3 linked regions of the Thiohalobacter thiocyanaticus genome follow. The protein of the gene in region 1 interacts with the protein of each later gene in a pairwise test. Links are inferred from orthologs where the notes say so. Each region holds a gene or a part of one and is shown on either strand. Other genes may lie near its edges.

Region 1 (6,662 bases):
GGTGGCTGTAGGGACAGTTGGCACTGGAAAAGAGCGTCATGACGGAACGGCGATTGGCGACTACAGCCATCTGGATTTACTCCTGGGCGACTCCGGGTTGGGCGTACGTGCGCAGAGTATACCTGAAAAGCACCGAGCCGGGGCGTACTCGAACGCCACCGGCCCGGGGCTTACCTGTACTGTCTGGAACGTGTTGTCAGTGCACGTCCTTCCAGTATTCCTTCTTCAGCATGTAGGCCAGGATGGTGAAGATCACCAGGAAGCCGATCACCCACAGACCGATGCGCTTGCGCTCGAGCCGGATCGGCTCGGCGATATAGGTCATGAAGGCGGTCAGGTCACGTGCGGCCTGATCGTATTCGGCCGGGCTCATGCTGCCCTGTTCGACCAGTTCCAGATCGACGATCGCCTTGTGCTCCTTGCCCTCTTCGTCGACCGTGGTCTCGTAGACCGGCTGCTGGAAGCCCTGCAGCTGCCACAGCACGTGCGGCATGCCCACCTTGTCGAAGATCAGGTTGTTCACGCCGAAGGGACGTGAATCGTCCAGGTAGAAGGAGCGCAGGTAGGTGTAGATCCAGTCCGGACCGCGGGAGCGGGCGGTCAGCGACAGGTCAGGCGGATTCACCCCGAACCAGGACTCGGCCTGCTCGCCCGGCATGGCGATGGTCATGGTCTCGCCGACTTCCTTGCTGGCGAACATCAGGTTGTTGATCACCTGATCGTCGGTCATGCCCAGGTCCCGCGCCATGCGGTTGTAGCGCTGGAACTGCGCCGAGTGGCAGCTCAGGCAGTAGTTGGTGAACAGTTTGGCCCCGCGGCGCAGCGAATCCTTGTTCTGCAGGTCGATGTCGGCGGAGTCGAGATGGATATTGCCTCCCCCTGCGGCCTGCGCCAGAACGGGGGTCAGCATGAACAGCAATGCAAAGAGAATCTTTTTCATTAGTGTGTCACCCTTTCCGGTACCGGCTTGGTGGAATCCATCCTGGTGTAGATGGGCATCAGCAGGAAGAACGCGAAATAGATCGCCGTGAAGATACGGGCGAGCAGCGTCAGGGTTTCCGTTGCCGGCTGCGTGCCCAGCCATCCAAGCACGATAAAGGAGATCACGAACAGCGTCAGCGCGCCCTTGTACAGCGGGCCGCGGTAGCGGATCGACTTCACCGGGCTGCGGTCGAGCCAGGGCAGCAGGAAGAAGATCAGCACCGCAACACCCATGGCCGCCACGCCGGGGAAGGCCGAGCCGGCGATCGAGGGCACGGCGCGCAGGATGGCGTAGTAGGGCGTGAAGTACCAGACCGGCGCGATGTGCTCGGGCGTCTTGAGCGGGTCGGCCGGCTCGAAGTTCGGCGGCTCGATGAAGTAGCCGCCCATCTCCGGCACGAAGAACACCACGATGGCGAAGAAGATCAGGAACACCCCCACCCCGAAGATATCCTTCACGGAGTAGTAGGGATGGAACGGGATGCCGTCGACCGGAATGCCGTTGGCGTCCTTGTTCTTCTTGATCTCGATGCCGTCGGGGTTGTTGGAGCCGACCTCGTGCAGCGCCATGATGTGCGCCACCACCAGGGCGATCAGCACCAGCGGCACGGCGATCACGTGGAAGGCGAAGAAGCGGTTCAGGGTGGCATCGGCGATCACGTAGTCGCCGCGGATCCACAGCGCCAGGTCGTCGCCGACGATGGGGATGGCCGCGAACAGCGAGATGATGACCTGAGCGCCCCAGTAGGACATCTGGCCCCAGGGCAGCAGGTAGCCGAAGAAGGCCTCGGCCATCAGCGCCAGGAAGATCAGCACGCCGAAGATCCAGATCAGCTCGCGCGGCTGCTTGTAGGAGCCGTAGAGCATGCCCCGGAACATGTGCAGGTACACGACGATGAAGAAGGCCGAGGCCCCGGTGGAGTGGATGTAGCGGATCAGCCAGCCCCATTCCACGTCGCGCATGATGTACTCGACCGAGGCGAAGGCGCGCTCGGCATCGGGCTTGAAATGCATGGTCAGGAAGATGCCGGAGACGATCTGGATGACCAGCACCAGCAGCGCCAGCGAGCCGAAGAAGTACCAGAAATTGAAGTTCTTCGGCGCATAGTATTTCGCCATGTGGTCGTTCCACAGCGAACTCAGCGGGAAGCGGCCGTCGATCCAGCCCATCAGGCCGCCCTGAATCTTGTCGTTGTTTGAACCGGCCATCATGCAGCTCCTTGATCTTCGCCAACGAGGACAACGGTATCGCCGATGTAGCGATGCGGCGGCACCGGCATGTTCAGCGGTGCCGGCATGCCCTTGTAGACACGCCCGGCCAGGTCGTACTTGGAGCCGTGACAGGGGCAGAAGAAACCGCCCAGCCAGTCGTTGCCCAGATCGGCCGGGGCCACATCGGGGCGGTATTTGGGCGAACAGCCCAGATGGGTGCAGATGGCGACCATGACCAGGACGTTCTCCTTGATGGAGCGGGCCTGGTTCTGGGCGTATTCGGGCTGCTCGGAGGCCTGGGAGTCGGGATCGCTGACCCGGTCGGTCAGTTCATCCAGGCTCTGCAGCATCTCGTCGGTGCGGTTGACGATCCACACCGGCTTGCCGCGCCATTCCACGTTGAGCATCTGGCCGGGCTCGATCTTGCTGATGTCCACCTCCACCGGCGCCCCGGCCGCCTGCGCCCGCGCGCTCGGCCACATGGACTTGACGAAGGGAACGGCCACATACACGGCACCCACGGCACCGACCACGCTCGTGGCGGCGGTGAGGAAGCGGCGCCGGCTGGTATCTACGCCATCACTCATCTAAGGCTCTCCAGGTAATTTTGATCAGACATATATTTAAAAGGCTTCGTTATGGCCCATGCAGGCGGGTCATTCTAGGCGGGCTGGCCGCGGAATGACTTGATGTTGATCAGGCTCGCGCGCCGGGAGAGCCCTCGTGCCGGACAGGCCCCCGGAAAAGCGCAGATTTTCCACGAACTGGCGAATAAGGTCAAACCCGGCGCGGTTTCAGACCGGGTTGTCGATATCGATAAACCGATGTTCCAGACTGAATTTTTCTGCCAGATGCCCCCCCAGGGCACGGGGGCCGCCGCGCTCGGTGGCGTGATGCCCGGCGCCGAAGTAGTGGATGCCCAGTTCCCGGGCCAGGTGGGTGGTCTGCTCCGAGGCCTCGCCGCTGATGAAGGCGTCCACGCCCAGGGCGGCGGCGGCCTCGATATAGGACTGGGCCGCGCCGGTGCACCAGGCGAGCCGTTCGATGCGCTCCGGCCGGCCGGGCAGGTGCAGCGGCGCCCGTCCCAGCCGGGTCTCGAGCCATCCGGCCAGTTCGGCCGGGGTGAGCGGCTGCGCCGGCCGGCCGTGGCAGGCGATGTCCGGCCCCCGGCCGCCGCCGAACCAGCCTTCGATGTACAACTCCAGTTCCACGGCCAGTTGGGCGTTGTTGCCCAGTTCCGGGTGGGCATCCAGCGGCAGGTGATAGGCCAGCAGACTGACGCCATGCGCGAGCAGCGTGGCAATGCGCCGGCGCTTCATCCCCACGATGGGCGCCGGCTCGCCCTTCCAGAAGTAGCCGTGATGGACCAGCAGGACATCGGCCCCGGCCTCGATGGCGGCATCGACCAGGGCCTGGCTGGCGGTCACGCCCGAGACGATGCGGCGCACCTCGCCCCGACCCTCGACCTGCAGGCCGTTGGGGCAGTAGTCCTGAAACTCGCCGACCTGCAACAGGGCGTCGCTGTACGCAACGAGTTCGTCGATTGTTACCATGTGCGTCCCCGGCCGGTGGAGAAATCAGGCATAATCATTCTTGGACAATCTCCGAGTTACTGCCTTCCCCGTCATCCCAGTGCAGGCCGGAATCCAGAGGTTTCGCAGACATGGATTCCCGCTTTCGCGGGAATGACGTGAAGGGTCATACTCAATGAGTATGGAAATCATACGCAAATCGAACAACAGGATCGACTCATGGCCAAACGCAACCTGCTGACCTTCCTGGCCCAGTCCATCGTGGTGGGACTGATGGCCGCCGCCCTGCTCTACGTCTTCAAGCCGGAACTGTTCAGCAGCGAGGCGCCGGCGGTGGTGGAGGTCCGGGAGAGCCAGCGCAACGCCCCCCCGGCCATCGCCCCGGCCGGCGGACCTGTCTCCTATGCCGACGCGGTGGCCGCGGCCGCGCCGGCCGTGGTCAATATCTACAGCGCCAAGATGGTGCGCGAACCGCTGCATCCGCTGTTCAGCGACCCCCTGTTCCGGCAGTTCTTCGGTGACGGCTTCGGCCCGCAGCGCGAGCGTCTGCAGACCAGCCTGGGCTCGGGCGTGATCATCAGCCCGCAGGGCTACATCCTGACCAACAACCATGTGGTGGGCAACGCCGACGAGATCCAGGTCATGCTGGCCGACGGCCGCAGCTATGCGGCACAGGTGGTCGGCAGCGATCCGGAGACCGACCTGTCGGTGCTGCGCATCGAGGCCGACGACCTGCCGGTGATCGTGCTGGGCGAGGCCGATGCCCTGCGCGTGGGCGACGTGGTGCTGGCCATCGGCAACCCCTTCGGGGTGGGTCAGACGGTGACCCAGGGGATTGTGAGCGCCACCGGGCGCACCCAGCTCGGCATCAGCACCTACGAGAACTTCATCCAGACCGATGCCGCCATCAATCCCGGCAACTCGGGCGGGGCGCTGATCAATGCCCACGGTGAACTGATCGGGATCAATACCGCCATCTTCAGCCGCTCCGGCGGCTCCCAGGGCATCGGCTTCGCCATTCCCGAAAGCCTGGCGCGGGACGTGATGAAGCAGATCATCGAACAGGGTGAGGTGGTGCGCGGCTGGCTGGGCATCGAGGCCCAGGACCTGAGCCCGCAGCTGGCCGAGTCCTTCGAACTGGACAGCACCGACGGGGTGCTGATCGCGGGTGTGCTGCGCGGGGGGCCGGCCGATCAGGCCGGCCTGGAACCGGGTGACGTGCTCGTCGGCCTCAACGGCAAGCCGGTGAGCAGTTCCCGCCAGGCCATGAATGCCATCGCCGCCAGCCGCCCGGGCAGCCGACTGCAGATCGAGGCGGTGCGGCGCGGCCGGCCGCTGGCGCTGGAGGCCGTGATCGGCCGCCGGCCGCAGGCCCGACAGCAGTAAGGCATAAAAAAACCACGCCCGCGGCGGAGCCGGGGGCGTGGTCGCAGTGGTCAGCCCGCGAACGGACTTACTGGGCGGCGGAGTCGCCCTGCCCGGCCTTGCCGGCCACGGCCTCCTTGACCATCTTCTCCAGTTCGCCGTTCTGGTACATCTCCAGGGTGATGTCGCAGCCGCCGATCAGTTCGCCGTTGATGTAGATCTGCGGGAAGGTCGGCCAGTTGGCGAAGCGCGGCAGATTCTCGAACACCTCGGGATCGGACAGCACATTCACGTAGGCGAACTCCTCGCCGCAGGCCTGCAGGGCCTGGGCCGCGCGGCTGGAGAAGCCGCACATGGGCATCTCGGGGGTGCCCTTCATGAAGATCACCACCGGGTGGGTGTCCACTGCCTGCTTGATCTTGTCCATCACGTCCATCGTCATTACCTCGGGTCGTCAGCTTGAATTCGGGATTAACCCACTGTTTCCGGAGTCTACTCGTCCCAGATGGGGGAAAAAAGGCCCGGTTTCAAGGGGAATATTCCTTTCGGGCTAGTTAGGGACGCAGAATCTCACGCCGGGATAGGCTCCGCGGCCGCATGGCATTGATTCTCTCCGCGTCATTCCCGCGAAGGCGGGAATCCACACGACCGCGGAACTGGATCCCCGCCTACGCGGGGATGACGGATAACTTAGAACGCAGGTCGGGTTTGCGTAGCGTAACCCGACAGGACCGCAGTGCGTCGGGTTACGCCCTGCGGGCTAACCCGACCTACCGCCCTGGCCCTTACCCCACATTGCGCTGCAGCCAGTACTCCAGCAGCGCCAGGTGCCACAGCTTGCTGCCGAGGATGCGGGTGTGGTGCGACTCGGGCGCATCCAGCAGTTTGTCCACATACTCGCGCCGGTACAGGCCGCGCTCGCGGCAGGCCTGCGAGTCGAGAATATCGCGCATGAAGTCCAGAAAGGGCCCGCGCACGTACTTGAGCGCCGGCACCGGGAAATAGCCCTTGGGCCGGTCGATGACCGCATCCGGCAGCCGGCCGCGGGCGATGGACTTGAGCACCTGCTTGCCGCCGGAGCCGAGCTTGTACTCGGGCGGCATGCGCGCGGCCAGTTCGACCAGCCTGTGGTCGAGGAAGGGCACCCGCGCCTCCAGGCCCCAGGCCATGGTCATGTTGTCCACCCGCTTGACCGGGTCGTCGACGATCAGGGTGGTCACGTCCAGGCGCAGCACCTGGTCGATGAACTCATCCGCGCCCGGCTGGTGCAGGCGGCGGCCGATCTTGGCGCCGGTGTAGTCCAGTCCCTGATACGCCGGCTCGACCATCTCCAGATACTCGTCGTGATCGCGGTCGAAGTAGTGCGCCCGGAAGCGCTCCAGCGGCTCGCCCGTCTCCTCCAGCATGCGCGGATACCAGAAATAGCCGGCGAACACCTCGTCCGCGCCCTGGCCGCTCTGCACCACCTTCACGCTTTTCGATACCTGCTCGGCCAGCAGGTAGAAGGCCACGGCATCCTGGCCGAACATGGGCTCGGTCATGTTGTCCACGGCCTCGGGCAGGCGGTCGAGC
Region 2 (10,206 bases), 370 kb from region 1 along the record:
GGGGTTGGCGGCGTACTCCTCGGCCCGCTCGCGCACCGGCTCCAATTCCTCCAGCACCTTGTCGATCACCGGCTGTTTGCACTCCAGGCAGCCGATGCCGGCGCTGCGGCAACCCTGATTCACCCAGTCGCGGGTAGTCTCGTCCGAGTACACCTGGTGCAGCTGCCAGACCGGACACTTCTCCGGATCGCCCGGATCGGTGCGCCGCACCCGGGCCGGGTCGGTGGGCATGGTGCGCAGCTTGCGGGTGATCGACTCCGGGTCCTCGCGTAGGCCGATGGTGTTGTTGTAGGACTTGGACATCTTCTGGCCGTCCAGGCCGGGCATCTTCGCGGCCGGGGTGAGCAGGGCCTGCGGCTCGGGCAGGATGATGCGCCCGCCGCCCTCCAGGTAGCCGAACAGGCGCTCGCGGTCGCCCAGCGACAGGTTCTGCTGCTCCTCCAGCAGGGCGCGCGCCACGGCCAGGGCCTCGGCATCGCCCTGCTCCTGATAGCGCCGGCGATGCTCGTTGTAGAGTTTGGCGTTCTTCTTCCCCATCTTCTTGACGGCGGCCTCGGCCTTGTCCTCGAACCCCGGCTCGCGGCCGTAGAGATGGTTGAAGCGGCGCGCCACCTCGCGGGTGAGTTCGACGTGCGCGACCTGGTCCTCGCCCACCGGCACGCCGGTGGCCTTGTAGACCAGGATGTCGGCGCTCTGCAGCAGCGGGTAGCCGAGGAAACCGTAGGTGGACAGATCCTTCTCCTGCAGCTTTTCCTGCTGGTCCTTGTAGGTCGGCACCCGTTCCAGCCAACCCAGCGGCGTGATCATGGACAACAGCAGGTGCAGTTCGGCGTGTTCGGGAATACGCGACTGGATGAACAGCTTGGCCGCCCCCGGGTTGACGCCGGCGGCCAGCCAGTCGATGACCATGTCCCAGACGCTGGCCGAGATGGTCTGCGGCTCGTCGTAGTGGGTGGTCAGGGCGTGCCAGTCGGCGACGAAGAAGAAGCAGTCGTACTCGTGCTGCAGCTTGATCCAGTTCTTCAGCACCCCGTGATAGTGCCCCAGATGCAGCTGGCCGGTCGGCCGCATGCCGGAGAGCACGCGGCCGTTTTGCACGACGGGTGTATTCAAGACGTCCTCCTACTGAATGAATGGCACTCGCATGAGCCGGATTTCAGCCTGTACGTCATTCCCGCGAAGGCGGGAATCCAGAGCCAGGCAGGGCGGACAATCCCTGAATCCCCGCCTTCGCGGGGATGACGAGGTAGCAGCAAGTGCCATTCCTCCTACTGAATGAGTATTTGTATTATCTGCCAGAAGCCCTGCGGAGCGAAACCCGACACCGGCAGCACCACGAACAGCACCAGGCTGATCAGCGGAAACAGGATCCAGCCCAGCAGCCCGGTCACCAGCAGCGCGATCAGGATCATGAAGCCGTAGGGCTCGATGCGGCTGAACTTCATGGCCATCCGGCCGGGCAGCAGCCCCGCCAGCACCCGGCCGCCGTCCAGGGGCGGCAGCGGCAGCAGGTTGAGCACCATCAGGATGATGTTGATGTAGATGCCGGCAATGGCCATCAGCAGCAGCGGTTCGAAGAACAGGTGGCCCTGCTTGAGCAGTCCCATGCTGAGCCGCGCCAGCAGCGCCCAGAGAAAGGCCATGGTCAGGTTCGACAGCGGCCCGGCGGCGGCCACCACGGCCATGTCGCGCATGGGATTACGCAGGTTGTTGAAGCTGACCGGCACCGGCTTGGCCCAGCCGAAGACGAAGCTGCCGGGCAGCAGCAGCATGATCGCCGGCACCAGCACGGTGCCGATGGGATCGATGTGCTTGACCGGGTTCAGGGTCAGCCGCCCCAGCATGTAGGCGGTGGTGTCGCCGTAGGCGCGGGCCACATAGCCGTGCGAGACCTCATGCACCGTGATGGCGAGCAGCACCGGCACCACCCACACCGCCAGCTGCTGGATCAGACTCAACTGCGAGATCATGCCAGCGCCTCGATCTCGCCCTGGCCCTGACGCAGCACCTCGGGCACCTCAGCGGTCATGTCCACCACCGTGGTCGGTTCCGGGCTGCAGGCCCCGGCGGCGATCACCGCACCCAGTTCGTGCTCCAGCCGCTCGCGGATCTCCTCGGGATCGTTCAGCGGCAGGCTTTCGCCCGGCAGGATGAGGGTGGAGCTCATCAGGGGTTCTCCCAGTTCATCGAGCAGCGCCTGGGTGACCCGATGGTCGGGCACGCGGATGCCGATGGTCTTGCGCTTGGGGTGCTGCAGCCGCCGCGGCACCTCGTGGGTGGCCTTGAAGATGAAGGTGTAGGGTCCGGGCGTATAGGTCTTGAGCAGCCGGAAGGCGGTGTTGTCCACCTTGGCATAGGCGGCGATCTCGGACAGGTCGCGGCAGACCAGGGTGAAATTATGCTTGTCTTCCAGACGGCGGATGCGGCGGATGCGTTCCATTGCCGCCTTGTCACCCACCAGGCAGCCCAGGGCATAGCTCGAATCGGTGGGATAGGCAATCACCTCGCCGGCGCGCAGCAGTTCCACCGCGCGGCGCACCAGGCGCGGCTGGGGATTGTCGGGATGGATGTCGAAGAACTGGCTCATGGGATCGGCTGCCGGGGATCAGGCGGCGTGCTGGGGCCAGGCCTGCCAGACCGGGGTCAGGTCCGCCGGCAACGCCGGCAGCCGGCCCAGTTCTATCCAGGCGTTTTCGGGACCGTGATAGTCGGAACCGCGTGAGGCCAGCAGTCCGCACTGGCGGGCCAGACTGGCCATATTGTGCATATCCTGCTGCGAATGGCTGCCCGAGACGACTTCCAGGCCCTCACCGCCGCAGTCGCGGAACTCAGCGATCAGACGCCGCAGCTTGCTGCCGGTGAGGCGGTAGCGCGCCGGATGGGCGATCACGGCCTGGCCGCCGGCCGCACGAATCCAGCCCACGGCCTCCTCCAGTCCGGCCCACTGGCCGGAGACATGCCCCGGCTTGTTCCTGATCAGAAACTTTTTGAATACGGCACGCAGGTCCTTCGCCCGGCCGATCTCGACCAGATAGCGGGCGAAGTGGGTGCGGCTGATCAGCACCCCCTGCGCATGCCGGCGGGCGCCCTCAGTGGCGCCCTCGATGCCGGCCTTCGCCAACTGGCGGCCGATCTCCTCGGCCCGCCAGACGCGGAATTCCTGCAGCCGTTCCAGTCCCGCGCGCAACTCCGGCGCCGCGGGATCGACGTTCAGCGCCACCACATGGATGGTCTGGCGGTTCCAGGTCACCGAGATCTCCACGCCCGGGATCAGCCGGATACCGGCCGCCCGGGCCGCCGACCGCGCCTCGTCGATGCCGCTCAGGGTGTCGTGGTCGGTCAGGGCCAGTACCTCGACCCCGGCGGCGGCGGCGCGCTCGACCAGCGCGGTCGGTGTGAGCGTGCCGTCGGACTGGCGCGAGTGGGTGTGCAGGTCGTAGTGCGTGAACATCCGGGCATTTTACCTGAATCCTCCGGCGCATGCCGCTTCGAGATGGCCACGAAACCCACCAAGCCCACGAAAATTTTATTCGGCGCCGGGCGCGCAGCACCGCGGCGAAGCAATGAACCGTTGGTGGATTTCGCGGGTTTCGTGGCCATTCGCAATCCACGCCGTCCGGGGTTGCCGGGCAGGCTATCGTCTGTTCACGCAAATCGGTTACCATGACAGCCCCGGCAACCACCCCGCTGGCCGGCACGGCCGCTCGGACAACATGAAATTCATATTCGATTTTCTCCCGATCCTGCTGTTCTTTGTCGCCTACAAGCTCTATGGCATCTATGTGGCGACGGCCGTGGCCATTGCCGTCACCCTGATCATGGTGGCCGGCTTCTGGCTCAGACACCGCCGGGTGGAGAAGATGCACCTGATCACCCTGATCATCATCTCCGTGTTCGGCGGCGCGACCCTGGCGCTGCAGGATCCGACCTTCATCATGTGGAAACCCACCATCGCCTACTGGTTATTTGCCCTGGTGTTTCTCGGCAGTCAGTATATCGGCGGCCGCTCCGTCACCGAGCGCATGATGGGCCACGCCATTACCGCCCCGGCACGCGTCTGGCGCGGACTCAACCTGTCATGGGTGGTCTTCTTCGTGGTGATGGGGGTGCTCAATCTGTATGTGGCCTACAACTTCGCCGAGGACACCTGGGTGAACTTCAAGCTGTTCGGGCTGATGTCCCTGTCGCTGGTGTTCATCCTGGGCCAGGGCATCGTCATCGCCCGCTATGCCGCCTCGCGTGAGGACAAGGCCGAGGAGGAATCCTGATGCTCTACGCCATCATCAGCCAGGATGTGGAGAACAGCCTGGAGCTGCGCAAGGCCAACCGCCCGGCGCATCTTGAACGCCTGGAACAGCTGCAGACCGAGGGCCGCCTGGTGCTGGCCGGTCCCTGTCCGGCGGCCGATACCGAGGAGCCCGGCCCGGCCGGCTTCACCGGCAGCCTGGTGGTGGCTGAGTTCGACTCCCAGGAAGCGGCCGAGGCCTGGGCCCAGGCCGACCCCTACCAGACCGGCGGGGTCTACGCCCAGGTGTCCGTCAAACCGTTCAAGAAGGTGTTTCCCAGATGACAGCAGAACGTGTCGCCATGATCCGTGAGCGCCTGACCGCGGCGCTGCAGCCCGAGGATCTCGAGATCCAGGACGATTCGGCCAGGCATGCCGGGCATGAGGGCGCCAAGGGCGGCGGCGGACATTTCAACGTCCGTATCGTCAGCCCGGCCTTCGCCGGCAGGAACCTGCTGGAACGCCACCGCATGGTCTACGATGCCCTGGGGGATGCCATGCACAGCGAGATCCACGCCCTCAGCATCGAGGCCAAGACCCCGGAAGAACTATAAAAGGACAGCCATGATGAAAAACCGCCTCGCCTCCCTGCTGCTCGCCGCCAGCCTGCCCCTGACCCCGGCGCTGGCCGCCGATGAGGACGTGGTCGCCCGCGTCAACGGCGAACCCGTCAGCCAGGCCATGCTCGACTTCTACCGGGCACAGAAACAACGCCAGCTCGGCGGCCGCGAGCCCGATCCCGACAACCTGCTGAAGGAAGTCATCGACATCGAACTGATGATCCAGGACGCGCACAGGCAGGGGCTGGACCAGCATCCCGAGTTGCAGCAGCAACTCGAGTTCTACCGTCAGAACCTGATGGTGAACATGGCCGCCCGCCAGTACCTGCAGCGTCACCCCGTCACCGAGGACGACATCCAGGCCGCCTACGAGGAACTGGCCGCCAGCCAGACCGGCAATGAGTACCATGCCCGTCACATCCTGGTCGACAGCGAGGCGCAGGCCCGGGAACTGATCAGCAGACTCGACGACGGCGCCGACTTCGCCGAACTGGCCAAGGCCGAATCCACCGGCCCCACCGGCCCCCGCGGCGGCGACCTGGGCTGGTTCTCGCCCGACCGCATGGTGAAGGAATTCTCCGAGGCCGTTCAGCAGATGGACAAGGGCGAGCACTCCAGCGCGCCGGTGAAGACACAGTTCGGCTGGCACGTCATCAAGCTGGAGGACACCCGCAAGGCCCAGGCACCGGCACTGGAAGAGGTACGTGAGCAGATCGTCAACCGGCTGAACAATCAGCGGCTGAGCGAGTACATGGCGGAGCTGCGCAAGGACGCGAAGATCGAGACGACCGAATAGTCTCCACCCGAATGAGGCCGGGCACGGCATGGCCCGGCAGCCACCCCCCATCCCCCCTTTCCTCATCCCGGCGCAGGCCGGGATGCGGGCAATCAGTCACCGGCGCTGTTGGCCTGGTTCCGTTCGCGGCTCTCCATCCCGTTGCCGGGGCGAACCACCCCGCAGAACAGCGGCGCCTTGCCGAAACGTTTCAGCCGGTAGACATCCATTTCCGTATCACTGAGATCGGCTTCGCGCACCAGGCGGTTGCGGTGGCGTTCGGCCAGTTCCGGCCAGGCCCCCGCCGGGACACCGCTGCGGACCAGCTGCGCCCGCGGGTCCGCCGCCGCTTCCGTCTGCGCCAAGCGTCCCTCACCGGTCGGGCTGGCCGTGACATGGATTTCGATCCTGGCCCGCGTCCGGTCGGAATCATCCAGCTTGATGCAGCCGTCACGATCGCTGGTCAGCCACAGATGCTGACTGGTGCCCAGTTCGCGGACATCACAGCCGTCGATCTCGCAGATATCCAGCACATCGTTGACGAACTGTCGCGGCTGCTCGACCGCCGTCAGCGTCAGGGCAATGCAGGTATAACGGCCCGGGATCAGATGCAGATTGTTGTCCGCGTCCAATTCACGGATGGCGGTATCGACAGTCACCGGGCCGCGGGCATGTTCCTGGGCCCGCAGCAGCAGCCGGCCGGTAATGCGGCGCAGCTGCAGGCCGTCGATCGGGGTCGGCCGGCGGTCCTGGCGCAGGCTGCGGGCATGGCGCGCACCGCGCGGAAGCCGGATCACGCCGACGCGGCGTTCAGGTCCGGCCGGCTCCGGTTCGGCCTCGGCGGCCGGCGGGCCGGCGGCGGGCGCCGGTTCAGGAGCGGACGGCGCGCCGACCTGTTCACTCAGGGCGCGGACCTGGCTGGACAGGTCATCCAGCCGGTGCGTGAGCTGTCGGATCAGATCGGCATCGGGATAGACGCTGGCCGTCTCGGCAGCGGCCGCGGGCGCCGCCGCCGGCGGTGCTGCCGGCGCTGCCTCGTCCGCCGGCAGCCGGGCCAGATAGTGCTGCCAGAACTCGTCGATGCCGTCCGTCACCGGCGCCGGGGATGTCAGCAGGCGCTCGGCCAGTTCCCCCAGCCGGCGGGCTGCCGGGGCATCGGGGGCGTGGGCCAGGAACGGGCGCTGCATACGGATGGCCTCGCTGACCCGGCTGTCGTAGGGCACCACACCCTGCAGCGGCAGGGAGCGCTGCAGGTAGACCCGGGCCACCTCGCGAAAACGCTCGAAGGTATGTTCGGCCAGGGCATGGGTACGGGCGTTGTTGACGATGACGCTGAGCCGGCCGGTGAAGCCGTCGCGGTAGAGCAGCTTGATCATGCCGTAGGCGTCGGTCAGCGAGGTGGGTTCGGGGGTGATGACCAGGCAGACCTCGGGCGAGGCCAGGATGATGGACATCACGCCCCGGCCGATGCCGGAGGAGGTATCGAACAGTACCAGATCGTAGTCCTTGAGCACCTCGAACTGGGACTGCAGCGGCTGCAGCCGGGCCGGCGGCAGGTTGGCCATGACGTCCACCCCCGAACTGCCCGGCACCACGTCCACGCCATACTCGGTGGGCAGCAGGATGTCACGCAGCGTGTAGCGTCCCTCGATCACATCGACCAGGGTGCGTTCGGGCTGGAGCTTGAGCAGGATGTCGACGTTGGCCAGGCCCAGGTCGGCGTCGAACAGGCAGACCTTGAGCCCGCGGCGGGCCGCCTCGACGGCGAGGTTGACGGCGACGAAGGTCTTGCCCACGCCGCCCTTGCCGCTGCTGATTGTGATGACCCGGGTCATGGGTAAGTCTTATTGTTGTCGCAGCCCCATAATCCCCGTTCCTCCCGGAACAGGACGCTTGCAGGGCATGGTAACAGTCCGGCCCGGCCCGGCCAACTGACAGGAAATCTTACAGTTTCAGCAGTTCGCTGTGCTGCTCGATGAATTCGCGGATGAAGTGCTGCGGCCGTGCGCTGCTGAAGCGGGCCTTCTCTTCGCCACGCTCGAACAGGATCAGGGTGGGAAAGCCGCGCACCCGGTAGTGGCCGGCCAGCTTCATGTTCTCGCCCTCGTCCACCTCCACCTTGGCCAGCCAGACCGCGCCGCCGAACCCGGCGATCACCCGCTCCAGCACCGGCGCGATGACCAGGCAGGGCGAACACCACTCGGCCCAGAGATCGACCAGGATCGGGCGTTCGTGCGAGGGGCTGAGCACCCGCGCCTCGAAATCGTCGTAATCGACATTGTAGATAGGGGTATCCCGCCGCTTGTCGTGCACTGTGCGCTCCGCTTGCCTTACTTGCCGTCGATGTAGAGCCGGTCATCAAAGGAACAGACCCAGGCCGGGCGCAGCGCGACCAGCATGGTCATGAGCATGCCGCTCATCAGCGCCTCGGAGAAGAAGATCAGCGGGAAGTAGGCCAGGTACTGGTGCCCCAGCCAGCCGAACTCGTGCAGACCCAGCCCCCACAGCAGCAGGGTGCCGCTGAGCGCGGCCAGCACGATGGACAGACCGCCGGCGAGAAAGGCATTGATGTAGACATAGATGAAGAAATTGTGCGGCAGCCGACGCCGGGCCAGGTCCAGCAGCAGCTGGGTGAACATGATCGGCAACAGGCCCATGAGCAGGACATTGAGCGCGAAGGTCTCGAATCCGGCATTGCCGTTCAGGGTGGTGCCCAGGGCCACCAGCGACACCCCGATGAAGGCATAGGCCCAGCCGACCATCAGGGTCAGCACGGTCACCCCCAGCAGGTGGAAGTTCAGCGCCGGGTGGATGCCCGCCTTGATGCTCCACAGCAGCAGCATGGTCACGCAGGCGGCGAAGTATACATGGGTGAAGCCGTTGTCGCGCAGCCGCCGGCGCGGCAGCACATACAGGGCCAGCGCCAGCACCGGGATATAGATCAGGGCGCTCAGCCACAGCAGCCAGTCGGGCAGGAGTTGGGCGGGAAAGTCCATGGTCGCATTCAGATAGTTGATTTCACACTTCACGCATGGATGCGTCGAGACAGCCTCAACAACACAGCGTCATTCCCGCGCAGGCGGGAATCCACAAGCCGCCGCGGCAACTGGATCCCCGCCTGCGCGGGGATGACGGTATGGTTCGGTGTTGTTGCCAATATTTCCAACCGCTGAGTCATTATAGCCCGGGCAGCCCCAGCACCGCACGGGCGTTGGCACTGGTGGCGCGGGCGGCGTCCTCCGGCGTGATGCCGCGCACCCCGGCCAGGGCGGCCAGGCAGTCGGGCAGGTATTCGGGGCTGTTGCGCTCGCCCCGGTGGGCGGCCACGGTCAGGTCCGGCGCATCGGTCTCCAGCACGATGGACTCCAGCGGCAGGGCCGCAGCCAGTTCGCGCAGTTTGCGTGAACGCTCGAAGGTCAGCATGCCGCCGAAACCGAAACAGAAGCCCAGGTCGCGGTACTGCTGTGCCTGCTGCAGGCTGCCGTTGAAGGCATGGGCGATGCCGCCGCGCACCCGGATGCGCTTGAGTGACTGCAGCACCTGGTCGTGGGCCTTGCGCACATGCAGGATCACCGGCAGACCGGCATCCCGGGCGATGACCAGCTGCGCTTCGAACAGTTGCTGCTGGCGGTCGCGGTCCAGTTCGCGCAGCTGGAAATCCAGCCCGATCTCGCCCACGGCCACCGGCGCTGTCTCGGCGAGCAACCGCTCCAGCCGGTCGAGGTCGGCGTCGCGGTGACACGCCAGATAGACCGGATGCAGGCCCAGGGCGTAATGCACGCCGGGGCTGTTCCGCGCCAGTTCGATCAGCGGCAGCCATTCTTCGGCATGGATGCCGGGATTGACGAGGGTGGTCACGCCAGCCGCCTGTGCACGCCTGAGGACGGCTTCCCGATCGGAATCAAACTCCGGCACATCGAGGTGGCAGTGGGTGTCGATGAGTTCCATCAAGCAGATTCCAGGGGTGCGGCGGTTCTGGATCCCGGCCTGCGCCGGGATGACGGAAATAAACAGGCGGCGGGCCAGCCGCTACAAAACCGGATCCCGGGTCTCCGGCGGCAGCTGCAGATAGAAGCCCTGGCGGCGCAGGTGCTCGCGCACCTGCTCGGGATCGGCCCGGGCCAGGGTGCGTTCGGGATGCAGCTCCAGGGTCATGACCTGTTCGAGGTTGCCGAGCAGCTGCAGCAGCGAGTCGGGCACGCGGGAGAAATCGCCCTCACATTCGACATAGAGATAGGTATCGGCCTTGCGGTCGCCCTTGTAGATAACGCATTGCATAGGAGTCGGTCGCGGCTGCGGAAAACGGCCTGATTATACCCCGGGACGGCCTGCAGGCCGACGCGACCGGTGCGGGGTCGGCAAATCATAAGCGGATGCAAATAGACTGGGCCGAAGCTATAATCCAGCGTTTATTAGTGCAACAAGTATATTGCACATTGCAACAACTTGGCCGGAAGGGCAGAAGGATGTCGGGCATCACAATAAGAATCAACTACTTCACTATCCTGCTGGGTCTTGGCGCAATCCTGTTCGGAGGCGCCGCCGGCGCCACCGAAGCGGCGGGCCTCAGCCCGGAACTGGAGGCC
Region 3 (10,167 bases), 1.6 Mb from region 1 along the record:
CAGGTTGCGAGCGGTGGCGGCGGCGCCGACCACGAAGCGATCGGCGCCCCAGACCAGCAGCGCGAAGCCGCCGATCACGGCCAGGAGGAACTGCCACATCATTGTCTACGCAACCTCATTGAGTCTGCGGATTGTCCCGGTTCAGCGGGCTTCGGTCCGGGTGGCGCCGCAGCGCACGCAGCGATAACGCGTGACCAGCCGCCCGCTGTCGACGTCGAAGGGCGTCCCCTTGACCGGCTCCCACTTGTGAAAGCCGCGTCGGCACAGGGTATTGCCCTTGTGTTTCTCGGCGGCCTTCGGGCGCTTGAACTGTACGATGTTGGACATGCAACCATCCCGCGTAATGGCGGTCAATCATACCTGAAGCGCAGTGCTCGGGGCAGCGGAGGCGACAGCGAGCGGCCGGCGTGGTAGATTCGCCAGCGAATTTCTGCTGGTACAATCCGCAATTGCGTCTGACTTGACGACATCAACAGGGCTGCCACAACCCGTGAGCGAAACACAAGAACAACAGCAGACAACCGCCGCCAGCCTGGTCGAGGTCCGCGGTCTGCGGTTTGCGCGCGGACGACGCTGGATCTTCGACGGTATCGATCTCGATATTCCGCGCGGCAGGGTCACCGCCATCATGGGACCCAGCGGGACCGGCAAGACCACCCTGCTGCGGCTGATCGGCGGCCAGCTCAAGCCCCATGCCGGCAGCATCCGGGTCGACGGCCGGGAAGTCCCGAAGCTGGGGCACACCGCACTGTATGAGCTGCGCAAGCGTATGGGCATGCTGTTCCAGAGCGGGGCCCTGCTCACCGACATGTCGGTGTACGACAATGTCGCCTTCCCGCTGCGTGAGCATACCGCGCTGGATGAGCGGCTGATCCGCGACCTGGTGCTGATGAAGCTGCAGGCCGTGGGCCTGCGCGGTGCCCGCGAGCTGATGCCCAACGAACTCTCCGGCGGCATGGCCCGGCGCGTGGCCCTGGCCCGCGCCATTGCGCTGGATCCGATGATGATCATGTACGACGAACCCTTCACCGGCCAGGATCCCATTTCCATGGGCGCACTGGTGCAGCTGATCCGGCTGCTCAACGATGCCCTCGGTCTGACCTCGATCATCGTCTCCCATGACGTGCAGGAGACCGCCTCGATCGCCGATTACATCTATGTCGTCTCCGACGGCAAGGTGGTCGAGCACGGCCCGCCGGAGGCGCTCAACCGCTCCGACTCGCCCTGGGTGAACCAGTTCATGCGCGGCCTGCCCGACGGGCCGGTGCCCTTTCATTATCCGGGGCGCGACTACCTCGACGATCTGCTGGACGAGGCCGGCTGAGGTGTTCACGCGACTGCTCGATGCCCTGCAGCGGCTGGGCCGCGTCTGGCTGGACTTCTTCGGCCGGCTCGGCCGCGGCAACCTGTTCCTGCTGCATGTACTGGCCGGATTGCCCAGCCTGCTGCCGCGGCTGCGGCTGCTGGTCCAGCAGATCTACTCCGTCGGCGTGCTGTCGCTGCTGATCATCCTGGTCTCGGGGCTGTTCGTGGGCATGGTGCTGGGACTGCAGGGCTACCGTACCCTGGTGGATTACGGCGCCGAGGAATCGCTCGGGGTGATGGTGGCCCTGTCGCTGGTGCGCGAACTGGGGCCGGTGGTCACGGCGCTGCTGTTCGCCGGCCGCGCCGGTTCGGCGCTCACCGCCGAGATCGGCCTGATGAAGGCCACCGAGCAGCTCTCCGGCATGGAGATGATGGCGGTGGATCCGGTCAAGCGCGTGATCGCGCCGCGCTTCCTGGCCGGCTTCATCTCCATGCCGCTGCTGGCCGCCATCTTCAGCGCGGTGGGCGTCTACGGCGGCTATCTGGTCGGGGTGAACCTGCTGGGGGTGGATGAAGGCGCCTTCTGGTCGCAGATGCAGTCGGCCGTGGAGTTGGAGAAGGATATCTACAACGGCGTCATCAAGAGCATCGTGTTCGGCTTCGTGGTGACCTGGATCGCGGTGTTCGAAGGCTATGATACGGTACCCACCTCGGAGGGGGTGAGCCGGGCCACCACCCGCACGGTGGTGCACTCGGCGCTGGCGGTGCTGGGGCTGGATTTTGTTCTCACGGCATTGATGTTCGGGGAAGTCTGATATGGATCGTACACGTGTGCTGGAAATCTGGGTCGGCCTGTTCGTGGCCCTGGGCCTGGCGGCCCTGTTCATGCTGGCCATGCAGGTCAGCAACCTCAGTACCCTGGGCCAGGGCAACGGCACCTATACCCTGGAGGCCCGGTTCGACAATGTCGGCGGACTGAAGGTGCGCGCGCCGGTCTCGGTGGCCGGGGTGCGGGTGGGCCGGGTCACCGGCATCGAGTACGACACCACCAGCTTCGAGGCGGTGGTCCAGCTGGCCATCGATGAGAACTACGCCGAGTTCCCCGACGATACCTCGGCCCAGATCTTCACCGCCGGCCTGCTGGGCGAGCAGTACGTGGCGCTCGAGCCCGGCGGGGCGATGGAGGTGCTGGAGGACGGTGACGAGATCCGCCTGACCCAGTCGGCGCTGGTGCTGGAGCAGATCATCGGCCAGTTCCTCTACAGCCAGGCCAGCGGAGGCGCTGAGAAGTGAGTCAGGCGCGCATCCGTCCCGAGGGCGACGCCCGGCTGCGGGTGGAGGGCGATCTGAGCTTTTACTCCGTGCCGGCGCTGCAGCAACAGGCCGCGCCGCTGTTCGCCTCGGCCGGCACACTGGATGTGGATCTGAGCGGGGTGGAGCGGGCCGACAGCGCCGGCCTGGCCCTGCTCATCGAGTGGATGCGCGAGGCCAGGCGGCTGGACAAGGCACTGCGCCTGCTCAACATGCCGGCCCAGATGCTGGACATCGCCCGGGTCAGCAGCCTGGACGAGATCCTGCCGCTGGCGCGGGACTGAACCGGCCGGGGATCCCCGGTGCCATTACCTTCACCTTCAAAAGCCGTTATCATGGCCCGCCTTGTACCAGCAAAGCGGAGCCAACGTCATGCAAGCCGAGGAAGTCAAACAATTGATCGAAAAGGGCCTGCCGGATGCCGAGGTTATTGTCACCGGTGACGGTGACCACTTCGAGGCGACCGTGATCAGCCCCGGTTTCGCCGACCTGAACATGGTCAAGCAGCACCAGGCCGTCTACAAAACCCTGGGCGACGGCTTCCAGGGCGCGATCCATGCCCTGGCGCTGAAGACCTACACCCCCGAGCAGTGGGCCGAGAAGCAGTCAGCGCAGTAAAACTCCGTGGATAAACTGATCATCACCGGTGACGGCCGCCTGGACGGCGAGATCCGCATCTCCGGCGCCAAGAACGCGGTGCTGCCGATCCTGGCGGCCACCCTGCTGGCCGACGGTCCGATGCGGCTGAGCAACGTCCCGCATCTGCAGGATGTCACCACCACCATGGAACTGCTCGGCCGGCTGGGGATGCGTCTGGTGGTGGACGAGCGCATGGTCATCGAGACCGATCCCGGCACCATTCATTCGTTCGAGGCGCCCTACGACCTGGTCAAGACCATGCGCGCCTCCATCCTGGTACTGGGTCCGTTGCTGGCCCGCTACGGCCGCGCCGATGTCTCGCTGCCCGGCGGCTGTGCCATCGGCTCGCGGCCAGTGGACCTGCATATCAAGGGGCTGCGGGCGATGGGGGCGGAGATCGATGTCGAGGCCGGCTATATCCGCGCCCGGGCCGAGCGGCTGCACGGCAACCGGCTGGTAATGGATATGGTCACGGTGACCGGGACCGAGAACCTGATGATGGCCGCGGCGCTGGCCCGCGGCGAGACCCTGATCGAGAACGCCGCGCGGGAGCCGGAGGTCATCGACCTGGCCGAGTGCCTGATCAGCATGGGCGCGCAGATCGAGGGCGCCGGGACCGACACCCTCCACATTCAGGGCGTGGATAGCCTCCACGGCAGTGACTACCGGGTGCTGCCGGACCGCATCGAGACCGGCACCTACCTGGTTGCCGGCGCCATCACCCGGGGCCGCGTCAAGCTCAAGGACACCCGCCCGGAGGTGCTGGACGCGGTGCTGCAGGTGCTGCGCGAGGCCGGGGCCAGGCTCACCCTGGGCGAGGACTGGATCGAACTGGACATGGAAGGCCGGCGGCCGCAGGCGGTGAATGTGCGCACCGCGCCCTATCCGGCCTTCCCGACCGATATGCAGGCCCAGTTCACTGCGCTCAATGCCATCGCCGAGGGTACCGGGACCGTGACCGAGACGGTATTCGAGAACCGCTTTATGCACATCCAGGAACTGCAGCGCATGGGCGCGGACGTGCGCGTGGAGGGCAACACCGCCATCACCCGCGGCGTGGAGCGGCTGACCGGGGCGCCGGTGATGGCGACCGATCTGCGCGCCTCGGCCAGTCTGGTGCTGGCCGGTCTGGTGGCCGAGGGCGATACCCTGGTGGATCGGATCTATCATATCGACCGCGGCTACGAATGCATCGAGGAGAAGCTGACCCAGCTGGGTGGGCGCATCCGGCGGGTGCCGGGGTGAGGGAGTGAGGAGTGTGTAAGAATGGGTTTCCTCCTCACTCCTCACCCGGAATCAGCCCGATCCATATAGTGAAACAGAGTCTGACGCAATGACCGAACCACTGACCATCGCCGTCTCCAAGGGCCGCATCTTCAAGGATTCGCTGCCGCTGCTGGCGCATGCCGGCATCGAACTGATCGACGATCCGGAGACCAGCCGCAAGCTGATCCTCGATACCACCCGGCCCGAGGTCAAGATCGTCATCATCCGCACCATCGACGTGCCGACCTACGTCCAGTACGGCGCCGCGGACCTGGGTATTGCCGGCAAGGACATCCTGCTCGAACACGGCGGCCAGGGGCTGTACGAGCCGCTGGATCTGAGGATCGCCCGCTGCCGGCTCATGGTGGCGGGCCGGCCGGGCGGCGACCAGACCACCGGCCGCCTGCGCATCGCCACCAAGTACGTGCAGAGCGCGCGCAACCACTATGCCAGCAAGGGCCGGCAGGTGGAGGTGATCAAGCTCTACGGCTCCATGGAACTGGCGCCGCTGGTCGGGCTGTCGGACCTGATCGTGGACCTGGTCGATACCGGCAATACCCTCAAGGCCAACGGACTGGTCCCGCTGGAGCATATCGCCGACATCAGTTCCCGCCTGGTGGTGAACAAGGCGGCGATGAAGATGAAGCACGCCGCCGTCAACGACTTCATCGGACTGATGCGCGAGGCCGTGGAACAACGCAACAGCTGAGGGTCATTCCCGTCATTGCGATGCCCTGACCCGAAGGGTAGGGTAGCCATGATGAAGCCCGAAGGGGTTCTATGGCGCGCAGCGACGTGGCAATCTCCAACCGGTTGATTCTGCATTACGAGATTGCCACGCTTTGCTCGCAATGACGGGTATTTTGTAATTAATCAGAGGTTCCCTAACTTTCGAGTCAACCGCTATGGTCGAGATCAAGCAGCTTTCCACGCAGGACGCCGACTTCTGGCCGCAGCTCGATGCCCTGCTGGCCTGGGAAGGCGTGTCCGACGACGCGGTCAACACCACCGTGCGCGGGATCCTGCGGGATGTGCGTCAGCGCGGTGATGCCGCCCTGGTCGAGTACACCAACCGCTTCGACCGCATGCAGGCCGCGGGCATGGCCGAACTGGAACTGCCCTCCGACGCGCTGCAGGCCGCGCTCGAGCGCATCCCCGCCGAGCGCCGCGCCGCGCTGGAGACGGCGGCCGGGCGCATCCGCGCCTATGCCGAACATCAGAAGCTGGAATCCTGGTCCTATACCGAGGCCGACGGCACCGTGCTGGGCCAGAAGGTCACGCCCATGGACCGGGTCGGGTTGTATGTGCCCGGCGGCAAGGCGGCCTATCCCTCCTCGGTGCTGATGAATGCGATTCCGGCCAAGGTCGCCGGCGTGCGCGAACTGATCATGGTGGTGCCGACACCGGCCGGCGAGCGCAACGACCTGGTGCTGGCCGCCGCCGCCATCGCCGGGGTGGACCGGGTGTTCACCCTGGGCGGCGCCCAGGCCGTGGCTGCGCTGGCCTTCGGGACCGAGACGGTGCCGCAGGTGGACAAGATCGTCGGCCCGGGCAATATCTATGTCGCCACCGCCAAGGGCATGGTGTTCGGCGCGGTCGGCATCGACATGATCGCCGGCCCCTCCGAGATCCTGGTCATCTGCGACGGCCAGACCGATCCCGACTGGATCGCCATGGATCTGTTCTCCCAGGCCGAGCATGACGAGGACGCGCAGGCCATCCTCATCAGCCCGGACGCGGACTTTCTGGAACGGGTGCGCGAGAGTATCGCGAAACTGCTGCCGGAGATGGGCCGCGCCGACATCATCCGCACCTCGCTGGGCAGCCGCGGGGCATTGATCCAGGTCCGGGACCTGGACGAAGCCGCACGAGTGGCCGATTACATCGCCCCCGAGCATCTGGAGTTGTCGGTGGCGGATCCGCAGGCGCTGGCGGAGAACATCCACCATGCCGGGGCCATCTTCATGGGCCGTTACACAGCCGAGGCCCTGGGCGACTACTGCGCCGGGCCCAACCATGTGCTGCCGACCTCGCGCACGGCGCGCTTTTCCTCGCCGCTGGGGGTGTACGACTTCCAGAAGCGCTCCAGCATCATCTACTGTTCGGCCGAGGGGGCCTCGGCGCTGGGGCAGACCGCGGCCGAACTGGCCGCCGGCGAGGGACTGAGCGCCCATGCCCGCTCGGCCGCGTACCGGGTGAAGAAGTAGCGGACCGGCGTATGAGCGAGGAGCTTTCACAACAGGTTGAGCGGCTCATCCGCCCCGGGATCCGGGCGCTGTCCGCCTATCACGTGCCGGATCCGGGCAACTGCATCAAACTGGACGCGATGGAAAACCCCTATCCCTGGCCGCCGGAGATGATCGGTGCCTGGCTGGAACGGCTGCGCCACGTCAGTCTCAACCGCTACCCCGATCCGGCCGCCGCCAGCCTCAGACAGCGCCTGCTGGCCGAGATGGAGGTGCCTGCGGGCATGGACCTGCTGCTGGGCAACGGCTCCGATGAACTGATCCAGATGCTGGCGCTGGCCGTTGCCGGCCCCGACCGGGTCGTCATGGCGCCGGAGCCGACCTTCGTGATGTACCGCATGATCGCCGAGGTGGCGGGCCTGCGTTTCGCCGGCGTGCCGCTGCAGGCGGATTTCTCACTCGATACCCCGGCCATGTTGAGCGCAATCGAGGCGCAGCAGCCGGCGCTGGTGTTCCTGGCCTATCCCAACAATCCCACCGGCAACCTGTTCGCCGCCGGGGATATCCACCGTATCATCCAGGCCGCCCCGGGGCTGGTGGTGCTGGACGAGGCCTACGCCGCCTTCGCCAGCGACAGCTTCATGGCCGCGCTGGCCGATTATGACAACCTGCTGGTGATGCGTACCGTCTCCAAGATGGGGCTGGCCGGTCTGCGTCTGGGGCTGCTGGCCGGACGCGCCGAATGGCTGGGCGAGATCGACAAGACCCGACTGCCCTACAACATCAATGTCCTGACCCAGGCCAGTGCCGAATTCGCCCTCGATCACCGCCAGGTACTGGACGAGCAGACCGGGCAGATCCGCGCCGACCGCGCACAGCTGCATGACGCCCTGGCCGCCATGCCCAGCCTGACGATCTATCCCTCGGAGGCCAACTTCATCCTGTTCCGCACCGCCGCCGGCGAGGCCGACGCCATCTTCGCCGGTCTGCGCGAGCGCAACATCCTGATCAAGAACCTCAGTCACGCCGGCGGCATGCTCAGCGACTGCCTGCGGGTGACGGTGGGCACGCCGGAGGAGAACGCCGCCTTCATCGCGGCGATGCAGGAGATTCTGGATCTGTAGGGTCAGGGATCAGGAATCCGGAATGTATGGTACTTGCTTCGGCTCCGTCATCCCCGCGAAGGCGGGGATCCAGTGTACACAGACCTGACTAGGGCTCTTTAGCCTTATCCTGCCCCCTGACCCCTGATTCCTGTTCATCCGGCAACAGATCCCGCGTCAGCAGCCGACTCAGATATTCCGTCCCATCCTCCTGGTCGATCTGTTTGATCTGCACCGGCAGGTAATCCAGTTCGGGCGCGACCCACAGGTAGGTGGTACGGTCCTGGTCTGCGCGCAATCGTTCCAGTTTCAGCGTATGGAATCTGCCCGCCGGCGTGTGCAGCCCTTCCTGCCTGCGCAGCTGGTAGCGGAAGGTCTTCAGATGGCCGCCGTCGGCGATGGCATACTCCAGTTCCCGCTTGCCCCGCTGCAGATCCAGCAGCAGCGCAAGCTGTACCACCAACTTGTCCAGGGCGCCGTCGGGCACCTCCATCCGCCAGCCTTCCCCCTGCACCTCATTGACCACCTGATTCGCTTCCCAGTCGAAGCTGATGCGGACATGCCGTTCGTGGTCGCGGCGATGATGATGGTATTCGTATTCCCGCGGCCGGATGCCTCCCCGATCATAGCTGAAGCGACTCAGTTCGCGCAGCGAATCGTCGCGCAGAAAGGCCGCGATCCCGATGGAATCGGTCTTGGCGCTGTAGCGATAGCCGCTGTCGGGGTCTGCCACCAGCGTGATTTCCTGGTGGCCGATGGCGATGCCGTTGACATAGAGCCGATACAGGGCGGTGAAGGCGGGGTAGGGCAGTTCATCCGCGGTCGCGGTCGGCGGGAGCAGCAGCGCAAGCCACAACCACAGCGGCAGGCAGGCACGGGAAAGGCTGTGACGTGGACGCGGCTTCATTCGCCTGAGTGTATGCGGCCCGTCGGGTTTTGTCAGGTTGCGCTCGGGGCGGGCTCAAGAGCGCCACGGAAAGCACGGAAAAATGATGATTCGATGTGGATAAACCGCAGGTCGGATCAGCCCGCAGGGTGTAATCCGACATTGATGCCGGACCACCTGTTGGGACGTCATCCCCGCGAAGGCGGGGATCCAGCGCCTTTCTGCCCGCCCCGTTCCGGATTCCCGCCTCCGTGGGAATGACGGGATGGCTGAAACCCGATTCAGATTTGCAGGTCGGGTTGACGCAGCGTAACCCGACCTGCGTTCCCGGCATTTTTTTAGTCCGTGCTTTCCGTGTATTCCGTGGCGCTCTTTGGTTCTGGCCGATATGCCTATGGCTGCAGCTGCACCGGTTCGGTCAGCGGCCGGCCGTCCAGGTGCACCTGTTCGTCGTCGAAGTCGATCCTGCCTGCGGCGAACCAGCGGATGGCCTCGGGGTAGAGGCGATGCTCCTGTTCCAGTACCCGGGCAGCGAGGGTGTCGGGATCGTCGCCGGGATGCACCGGCACCCGCGCCTGGATCAGCACCGGTCCGCCGTCGAGTTCCTCGGTGACCAGGTGCACGCTGGCGCCGTGTTCCGCATCGCCTTCCTCCAGCGCCCGGGCATGGGTGTTCAGCCCGCGGTGGCGCGGCAGCAGGGAGGGGTGGATGTTGAGCAGCCGCCGGGCGTAATGGCGGACGAAGGCCGGGGTCAGGATGCGCATGAAGCCGGCCAGCACCACCAGTCCGGGGGCATAGCCGTCGATCAACTCGATCAGGGCGCGGTCATAGGCTTCGCGGTCGGCGAAGCCCTTGTGGGACAGCACCTGCGTTTCGATCCCGGCCTGGCGGGCGCGCTCCAGACCATAGGCGCCGGGGACATTGCTGATCACAGCGCGGATTTCGATCGGCAGGGTGCCGCCGGCGGCCTGGTCGAGGATGGCCTGCAGGTTGCTGCCACGGCCGGAAATCAGAATGACCACAGGCAGCTTGTCGGTCCGGACAGGCATGGGGATACGACCGGCTCAGCGGCTGAATTCGACCGCGGCCGCGCCCTCGCCGGCGACGATCCCGCCCAGGCGCCAGGCCTGTTCGCCCGTCCCGGCCAGCAGCGTCAATGCGGTGTCGACCTGGTCAGCGGGGACGACGAGCACCATGCCTACACCGCAATTGAAGGTGCGGTACATCTCGGCCTCGGCCACGTTGCCGCCGTCCTGCAGCCAGTGGAATACCTCTGGCCAGTCCCAGCTGCCGGCATCCAGCACGGCCCGGCAGCCGGCCGGCAGCACCCGCGGCAGATTCTCCGGCAGGCCGCCGCCGGTGATGTGCGCCAGGGCCTTCACCTGCACCTGTTCCAGCAGGGCCAGAAGGGATTTGACATAGATGCGGGTCGGAGCAAGCAGGGCCTCGCCCAGGGTGCCGGCACCCAGCG

What was found.
Region 2: the proteins of grxD (region 1) and CFK21_RS10810 interact in binary tests that used the Escherichia coli proteins (3 or more experiments, as listed by UniProt). The link is inferred for Thiohalobacter thiocyanaticus from one-to-one orthologs.
Region 3: the proteins of grxD (region 1) and CFK21_RS05070 interact in binary tests that used the Escherichia coli proteins (3 or more experiments, as listed by UniProt). The link is inferred for Thiohalobacter thiocyanaticus from one-to-one orthologs.

Annotation. Positions count from the first base shown.
Region 1 is NZ_AP018052.1:2,688,293-2,694,954, forward strand. Bases 3,853-6,662 are described here. They hold grxD (Grx4 family monothiol glutaredoxin), read right to left. Parts: upstream 5,527-6,662; coding sequence 5,179-5,526; downstream 3,853-5,178. Other genes in these bases: CFK21_RS12420 (S1C family serine protease), read left to right, coding at 3,945-5,111; CFK21_RS12430 (N-acetylglutaminylglutamine amidotransferase), read right to left, coding at 5,876-6,662. In the rest of the region: stringent starvation protein SspA, read right to left, coding at 1-70; CFK21_RS12400 (cytochrome c1), read right to left, coding at 197-940; CFK21_RS12405 (cytochrome b), read right to left, coding at 940-2,193; petA (ubiquinol-cytochrome c reductase iron-sulfur subunit), read right to left, coding at 2,190-2,780; CFK21_RS12415 (Nif3-like dinuclear metal center hexameric protein), read right to left, coding at 2,988-3,746. UniProt on the Escherichia coli protein: Monothiol glutaredoxin involved in the biogenesis of iron-sulfur clusters.
Region 2 is NZ_AP018052.1:2,321,162-2,331,367, forward strand. Bases 3,309-6,202 are described here. They hold CFK21_RS10810 (BolA family protein), read left to right. Parts: upstream 3,309-4,566; coding sequence 4,567-4,839; downstream 4,840-6,202. Other genes in these bases: CFK21_RS10795 (PHP domain-containing protein), read right to left, coding at 3,309-3,451; CFK21_RS10800 (septation protein A), read left to right, coding at 3,714-4,268; CFK21_RS10805 (YciI family protein), read left to right, coding at 4,268-4,570; CFK21_RS10815 (peptidylprolyl isomerase), read left to right, coding at 4,850-5,641; CFK21_RS10820 (MinD/ParA family protein), read right to left, coding at 5,734-6,202. In the rest of the region: CFK21_RS10780 (tryptophan--tRNA ligase), read right to left, coding at 1-1,071; CFK21_RS10785 (site-2 protease family protein), read right to left, coding at 1,269-1,970; CFK21_RS10790 (L-threonylcarbamoyladenylate synthase), read right to left, coding at 1,967-2,587; more of CFK21_RS10795, read right to left, coding at 2,606-3,308; more of CFK21_RS10820, read right to left, coding at 6,203-7,455; CFK21_RS10825 (thioredoxin family protein), read right to left, coding at 7,565-7,933; CFK21_RS10830 (energy-coupling factor ABC transporter permease), read right to left, coding at 7,951-8,649; CFK21_RS10835 (TatD family hydrolase), read right to left, coding at 8,798-9,568; CFK21_RS10840 (YcgL domain-containing protein), read right to left, coding at 9,650-9,898; CFK21_RS10845 (sulfite exporter TauE/SafE family protein), read left to right, coding at 10,087-10,206. UniProt on the Escherichia coli protein: Transcriptional regulator that plays an important role in general stress response. Has many effects on cell morphology, cell growth and cell division. Acts by regulating the transcription of many genes, including dacA (PBP-5), dacC (PBP-6), ampC and mreB.
Region 3 is NZ_AP018052.1:1,079,256-1,089,422, forward strand. Bases 1,757-4,611 are described here. They hold CFK21_RS05070 (BolA family protein), read left to right. Parts: upstream 1,757-2,988; coding sequence 2,989-3,234; downstream 3,235-4,611. Other genes in these bases: mlaE (lipid asymmetry maintenance ABC transporter permease subunit MlaE), read left to right, coding at 1,757-2,120; mlaD (outer membrane lipid asymmetry maintenance protein MlaD), read left to right, coding at 2,122-2,598; CFK21_RS05065 (STAS domain-containing protein), read left to right, coding at 2,595-2,900; murA (UDP-N-acetylglucosamine 1-carboxyvinyltransferase), read left to right, coding at 3,241-4,500; hisG (ATP phosphoribosyltransferase), read left to right, coding at 4,589-4,611. Outside these bases: CFK21_RS05040 (calcium/sodium antiporter), read right to left, coding at 1-99; CFK21_RS05045 (hypothetical protein), read right to left, coding at 142-327; CFK21_RS05050 (ABC transporter ATP-binding protein), read left to right, coding at 491-1,324; more of mlaE, read left to right, coding at 1,338-1,756; more of hisG, read left to right, coding at 4,612-5,230; hisD (histidinol dehydrogenase), read left to right, coding at 5,427-6,728; hisC (histidinol-phosphate transaminase), read left to right, coding at 6,740-7,831; CFK21_RS05095 (DUF3108 domain-containing protein), read right to left, coding at 7,920-8,717; purN (phosphoribosylglycinamide formyltransferase), read right to left, coding at 9,089-9,745; purM (phosphoribosylformylglycinamidine cyclo-ligase), read right to left, coding at 9,761-10,167. UniProt on the Escherichia coli protein: Involved in cell resistance against acid stress.